One region of the Promicromonospora noduliphila genome, then DNA from elsewhere that is predicted to be linked to it. Evidence: predicted binding sites of a transcription regulator. Region 1 holds the regulator's gene; the other holds the start of a gene.

The links. Region 1 encodes Rex, which represses fermentation and respiration genes when NADH is low (regulators of the CRP and FNR family bind a similar motif). Its sites were predicted from a motif close to CTTGTGAANNNNTTCACAAG; they were not measured.
Region 2: a site for Rex is predicted at 1,730-1,749, ahead of mqo (malate dehydrogenase (quinone)). Genes of this name have one in related genera too.

The regions. Positions count from the first base shown of each region.
Region 1 is NZ_CM167806.1:670,079-673,427, forward strand. It holds gene AC0QU1_RS02850 (HAD family hydrolase) at 1-540, opposite strand, end outside; gene AC0QU1_RS02855 (Pr6Pr family membrane protein) at 619-1,290, shown strand; gene AC0QU1_RS02860 (glutaredoxin family protein) at 1,305-1,553, shown strand; gene AC0QU1_RS02865 (redox-sensing transcriptional repressor Rex) at 1,614-2,261, shown strand; gene AC0QU1_RS02870 (YceI family protein) at 2,431-2,982, opposite strand; gene AC0QU1_RS02875 (MarR family winged helix-turn-helix transcriptional regulator) at 3,102-3,349, shown strand, end outside.
Region 2 is NZ_CM167806.1:4,530,047-4,533,395, reverse strand. It holds gene AC0QU1_RS19890 (hypothetical protein) at 1-15, shown strand, start outside; gene mqo (malate dehydrogenase (quinone)) at 212-1,639, opposite strand; gene AC0QU1_RS19880 (maleylpyruvate isomerase N-terminal domain-containing protein) at 1,848-2,531, opposite strand; gene AC0QU1_RS19875 (pyridoxine/pyridoxamine 5'-phosphate oxidase) at 2,617-3,270, opposite strand; gene AC0QU1_RS19870 (TetR/AcrR family transcriptional regulator) at 3,267-3,349, opposite strand, start outside.

The DNA of each region.
Region 1 (3,349 bases):
CTCTATGCCCTCCTCGTCCGCGAGCGCGACGATGGCGTCGGCCTTTGCCTGGCCGTGCATGAGGTCACCCATGAGCCGGCCGGTGTAGAAGCCGTCCTTGTGCTCCGCGATGGTCCCCAGCGCCCCGGTCGCGCCCAGCCGGCGGGCGATGAGCTGCGCGATCTCCACCGGCGTCGCCGTGATGAGCCAGACCTGGTGGCCCGCGGCGAGGTGCTCGTCGAGCAGCCGGCGCGTGCCCGGGTAGATCCGCAGGGACAGGACGGCGTCCCACACCTCCTCGCCGAGGGTGGCGATCTCCGCGACGCTGCGGCCGGCGATGAGCGACAGGGCGCGGTCGCGCACCTGGTCGATCTCCTCCTTGTTCTCCCCCCACAGCAGGTACCGCGCCTGGACCAGGGCGAACTTGAGGATGTCCCGCGTGCCGAAGAACTTGCGCTGGTACGCGGACTTTGCCAGGTGAAAGGCGCTCGCACCGCGGATGATCGTGTTGTCGACGTCGAAGAACGCCGCGGTGGCGGACAGGAGGTGCGTCGACGGCATGGAGGCCACTCTAGCCGCGCGTCAGACCGCGCAAGTCCTGACCGGGCACGCGTGCGGAAGCGCTGGTAGAACCGGGAAGTGACGCAGAACATCAGGACTCTGGAGGGGGCCTCCCTCGCGCGGGCGCTGCACCTGCTGGTCGCCTTCTTCGCCCTCGGCGGGTTCGCCATCGAGCTCTTCGTCGCGCTCACCGGCGGCCCCGGGATCGCCCCCACGCACGCCGAACGCATCGTCCGGCTGTTCAGCTACTTCACCATCCAGTCGAACCTGCTGATCGGCGGGGTCTCGCTGGCGCTCGCGGTGGACCCGCGCCGGGACGGACCGGTCTTCCGGGTGCTGCGTCTGGACGCCCTGCTGTGCATCACGGTCACCGGGATCGTCTACAACACCATGCTGCGCGGCCTCGTGGAGCTGACGGCGGCCGGGCAGGTGTCGAACATGATGCTGCACGTGCTGTCGCCCGTCTGCGCCGTCGTCGTCTGGCTGTGGGTGGGGCCGCGCCCGCGCGTGACCGCGCAGGCCGTGTGGTGGTCGGTCGCCTACCCGATCGCGTGGCTCGGCTACACGTTCGCGCGCGGCGCCGTCACGGGCTGGTACCCGTACCCGTTCCTGGACGTGAACACGCTGGGCTACGCCGGGGCGGTGACCAACTCGGGGATCGTCGCCGTCGTCTTCCTGGTGCTCGCCTGGGGCGTGCGGTGGGCGGACGGACGGCTGCCGGACACCGACCGTCCGGCGCCCCGCACCTGACGTAACCTCGGGGCGTGACAGCTCCTGCCGAGACCCGGGTCGTCCTGTACACGCGCGAGTCGTGCCACCTGTGCGAGGACGCGCGCGCCGTCGTCGTGCGCGTGTGCGCGGACGCTGGGGTTGACTGGCGTGAGGTGGACATCGACAGCGCGCCCGCGCTGCGGGAGAAGTACGGGGAGTACGTCCCCGTGGTCGAGGTGGACGGGGTCCAGCAAGGTTTCTGGCGTGTGGACGGTGCGCGCCTGGCCCGCCTGCTGGCATGATCGTCCAGGCAGTGTGTGCGTACGCCCGCGACACAGTGGTTGCGGGGAGGGGAGCAGCACGTGGTCGAACTCAGTGACGGGGCGGTACCGGCAGCAACCGTGGGGCGGCTGCCGTACTACTTGCGCGCCCTGCGGGACCTGGCGGCCGAGGGAGTGGACCTCACGTCCTCGACGGAGCTCGCGGAACGCTCGGGCGTGAGCTCGGCGCAGCTGCGCAAGGACCTCTCGTACCTGGGTTCGTTCGGCACGCGCGGCGTCGGGTACGACGTCGAGTCGCTCGCCTCGTACATCACCGTCGCCCTGGGCCTGGAGACGGAGCACCGGCTCGCGATCGTTGGCATCGGCAACCTCGGGCACGCCCTCGCGAACTACTCCGGGTACGCGACGCGCGGCTTCCAGGTGGTGGCGCTGCTCGACGCGTCGCCCGACGTCGTGGGCACCCGCGTGGCCGGCGTGACCGTCGAGCACGTGCGCGAGGTGGCCGGCGTCATCGAGCGCGAGCGGGTCTCCATGGTGGTGCTCGCGCTGCCTGGCCACGCGGCCCAGGACGTGGCGGACGCCGTGGTGGGCGCCGGCGTGCGCGAGATCCTGAACTTCGCGCCGGTGGCGCTCCAGGTGCCGGACGACGTGGTGGTGCGGTCGGTCGACGTCGGCGGCGAGCTGCAGATCCTGGCGTTCCACGCGGCGACGCGCGCGGCATCGCTCTGACTCTGCGCTGCTCTGGCTGGTGTGGGCTGCCCCTGCGATGGTCATCGGTGCGCGACGCCGAGATCGGCACCCTGCTGAGATCCTGCGCTGAGGTCGGCAGTTGGCATCGAGATCGGTCCAGCGCTGGACCGATCTCGATGCCAACTGCCGACCTGGGCGTGGCTGAGGGTCAGCCCTTGGCGATGGCGCTGACGTCCAGGGAGATCTTGACCTTGTCGCTCACCAGGAAGCCGCCGGTCTCCAGCGTGGCGTTCCACGTGAGGCCGAAGTCCTTGCGGTTGACCTCGAGCTCGGCCTCGAAGCCGATGCGCTCGTTGCCGAACGGGTCCTTGGCGGTGCCGGTGAACTCGGTCTCGAGCTCGACACCCTTGGTGATGCCGTTGATGGTGAGGTCACCCGAGATGATGTAGTCGTCGCCGTCGGCCCGGACGCCGGTGGACGTGAACGTCCAGGTCGGCTTCTCCTCCGCGTGCCAGAAGTCGGCGCTCTTCAGGTGGTTGTCGCGGCCGGTGTCGCCCGTCCGGACCGAGGCGGCGTCCAGCTCGGCGGTGACGCTCGACGACTCGAGGTCCTCGCCCACCGTGATGGTGCCGGTCGTGACGGCGATGGAGCCGCGGACCTTCGCGATACCCGCGTGCCGGGCGGAGAAGGTGGCGGTGGTGTGGGCGGGGTCGAGGTCGTAGGTGCCGGTCGTGAGACCTGCGGGGAGCGGGGTGGCCATGAGGAAAAACTCCTTGTGTGGTGCGGCGATTTGCGTGGATAGTTGAGGGATCAACTAATCGATGAGGTCCAACATAACCGGTCCCGTAACGTATTCCTAGACCGAAGGCGGTGGGCGAAATGACGGCGCAGACGATCGAGGAGAACGACCTGTGGCTGACCGAGGAGCAGCAGGTCTCGTGGCGGCACTATCTGGAGGGCAGCGCGCGGTTCGTGGAGGCGCTCGGCGCCGTGCACGACCGGACGCTCGACCTCTCCCTCGGCGAGTACAGCCTGCTCGTGCAGCTCTCGGAGGCGCCAGAGCGCACGATGCGGATGTCGACGCTCGCGGACGGGCTGGTCCTGTCGCGCAGCCGGCTGACCCACAC
Region 2 (3,349 bases), 2.2 Mb from region 1:
CTGACGACTGGCTGACGTGCTCTGGACGCTGCGAAAAGTTACAGAAAGTGTATCGATCTGCAGTATGAAGAGCGGCGCAGAGTCCGCACTTTCGCACGAGGTCGGCAGTTGGCATCGAGATCGGCACAGGCCTGGACCGATCTCGATGCCAACTGCCGACCTCGCAGAGCTAACTGCCGACCTCGCGGGATGAGCCGCCGACGCCGCCGGCTCAGGCCCCCGCCGGGACCATCCGGTCGGCGCCGCCCGTGAGCTGGGCCGCGTCGTCGGCGATGCCGCCGCCGAGGCTCGGCATCATCGTGGTGAGCTGCGGCTTCCACTCGGCGTACTGGGCGGGGAAGCAGCGCTCCAGCAGGCCCGTCATCGCCGCGACGGCGGTCGAGGCGCCCGGGGAGGCACCCAGCAGGCCGGCGATCGTCCCGTCCGACGACGCGACGACCTCGGTGCCGAACTCCAGCACGCCGCCCTTGCCCTTGACCCACTTGATCACCTGGACGCGCTGGCCGGCGACGATCTTCTCCCAGTCGCCGGGCTGCGCCGTCGGCATGAAGCGCTGCAGCTCGTGGAACTTGGTCTCCGGCGCGGCGGCGAGCTGGCCCACCAGGTAGCCGGTGAGGTCGAGGTTCTTCACGCCGGCGCCCAGCATCGAGAACACGTTGTGCAGGCGCAGGGAGGTGATCAGGCCCAGGTACTTGCCCTTCTTGAGGTACTTGGGGCTGAACCCGGCGTAGGGGCCGAACATGAGGTAGCTCTTGCCGTCCACGATGCGGGTGTCCAGGTGCGGCACGGACATCGGCGGCGCGCCGACGTCGGCCTTGCCGTACACCTTGGCGTGGTGCTGGGCGACGAGCTCGGGGTTGGCGGTGCGCAGGAACTCGCCGGAGATCGGGAAGCCGCCGTAGCCACGCGCCTCCTTGATGCCAGAGGCCTGCAGCAGCGGCAGCGCGCCACCGCCCGCGCCCACGAAGACGAACTTCGCCGTGACGGTGCGGCGGAGGGTCGCAGCGTTCCAGGACCGGTCCCGCAGGGTGAGGCGCCAGCGGCCGTCCCGCAGCTTCTTGAGGCCCTTGACCTCCTGGTTCACGTGCAGCTCCGCGTTGTTCGCGGTCGCGAAGCCGATCAGCTTCTTGGTGAGCGAGCCGAAGTCGACGTCCGTGCCCGCGGCGGCGCGGGTGGCGGCGATCGGCTCGTCGGCGTCACGGTCCAGGGTCATCAGCGGGGCCCACTGCCCGATGACGGCGGGGTCGGAGCTGAACTCCATGTCGCTGAACAGCGGGTGGCCGCTGAGCGCCTCGTAGCGCCGGCGCAGGAAGTCGACGTTGTCGGCGCCGCGCACGAACGTCATGTGCGGCGTGACGTTGATGAAGTCCGTGCCCTCCATCAGGCCGGCGGTGAGCAGGTGGTTCCAGAACTCGCGCGAGGTGTGGAACTGCTCGTTGATCTTCACCGCCTTGGAGATGTCCACGGAGCCGTCCGCGCGCTCCGGCGTGTAGTTCAGCTCGCAGAGCGCGGAGTGCCCGGTACCCGCGTTGTTCCACGGGTTGGACGACTCCAGCGCGACCTCGTCGAGTCGCTCGTAGATCCCGATGCGCCAGGTGGGTTCGAGGATCGTGAGCAGCGCGCCGAGGGTGGCGCTCATGATCCCTCCGCCGATCAGCGCGACGTCTACCTCATCGGAGGGACGGGGGGCGCTCTGGTGGTAAGAAGTCACGGCTAGAACGATAGCGGGCTTGTGAAAAGCGGAACGAGCGCTGTGGCACGAATCACGTGACCTGTTCCGTGACCTCCCTCACGCCCGCCGCCCGCCCCGCCCGCACACCGCGTTCACCTCGCCGGGGCGCACCGTGTCACCTCGCCGGCGCGGCGGACGGCCAGGGCCCGAGCTCGGGCAGGTCGCCCGCCAGCGGCGTCGCCGGCACGCGTCCGGCCAGCCAGGCGACGACGTCGCGCGGGTCGCCCTCGACGTCGTCCACGGACATGCCGTCGGGCAGCCGGACGGCGAGGAACTCCCGCAGGTGGGCGCACAGGGCGTCGTCCCACGTGTCGTAGCCCCACGCCTGGGACGTGCCGGCGAGGGCGTCGACCGAGTGGATCCGCACCTCGCGCCACAGGGCGAGGGCGCAGCCCGACAGTGGTCCGCCGCGGTAGCCGCTCGGGGCGGCCCAGAGCGGCGAGCCGAGCTCGGGCCAGGCGCCGGCCAGCTCTGCGCGCAGGTCGGTCAGGACGGCGAGGTGCTCGGCGACCGTCCGGCCCGAACCGGCCTCGATCTCGGCGTTGCGGGCGTCCTGGCTCGCGTAGACGGGCACCACCTCACCGCGCCCGGCCGCCCGCGCCTGCCGGAGCATCGCACCGCCGACGCCCGCGATGTGGGACAGCACGTGCCCGCGGGTCCAGCCCGCCAGGGGCGACGGTTCGGCGAGGTCGTCGTCGGTGAGCTGCCCGACGGCCGCCAGGAGCGCGTCCAGCCCGGCCGCCGAGTCGGCCAGCGCGTGGGGGATCGGGTCGGTGCTGGTGCTCGTGGTGGTGGTCACGGGGGAGTCCTTTCGTCGGGTGTGGCTGTCGGACGCACAGGTCACCCGGGTGATCGGTACGTCTGACACGTGAAAAGGGGCGGGCTCAGGGCCACAGCAGGCCGGTGGACCAGCCGGTGGCCTCGGCCCGGTACACCAGGCGGGCCTGCGGGCCGTCGTCCGGCTGCTGCCAGAACTCGACCTCGGTCGGAGCCAGGGCGTACGCGGTCCAGTCCGGGGCGGCCCGGCTCGGGTCCGCCGTGACGGCGCGCAGCGCCTCGGCGAAGGCGCGCTCGTACTCCACCCGCGAGGAGAGCGGTTCGCTCTGGTGGTTCACCAGGCCGGCGGCGCGGGAGAGGTCGGGGCGCGCGAGGAAGTCCGCCTGGCTCGCCTCCTGCCCCGCCGGCGCCGCGCTGCCCGTCACCTTGACCTGGCGGCCCAGCTCCGGCCACAGGAAGGTCATCGCGGCGTGCGGGTTGGCCGCCAGGTCGCGGCCCTTCGGGCTTGTGGACTGCGACGCGAACCACCACCCGTCCGCCGTCACGTCCTTGAGGAGCAGCGTGCGCGCGTGGACGTGGCCTGCGGCGTCGGCGGTGGAGAGGGTCGCCGCGTGCGGGAGCAGGGCGCCGGCGTCGATCGCCTCGTCGATCCAGGTGACGAACAGCTCGTGCGGGGTGGGCGGGACCGCCTCCGTGTCGAAGTCCGCGAGGCCGGGCCGGGGGAAGGTGGGCAGCGCGCGCAGGCGCTCGCGGAAGGTCACGCGTCCTCCTGGGCTGTCAGCAGGCCGACGAAGCCGCGCACCGCGGCGGCGAGCGCGTCCGGGTCCTGGGTGGCACGTG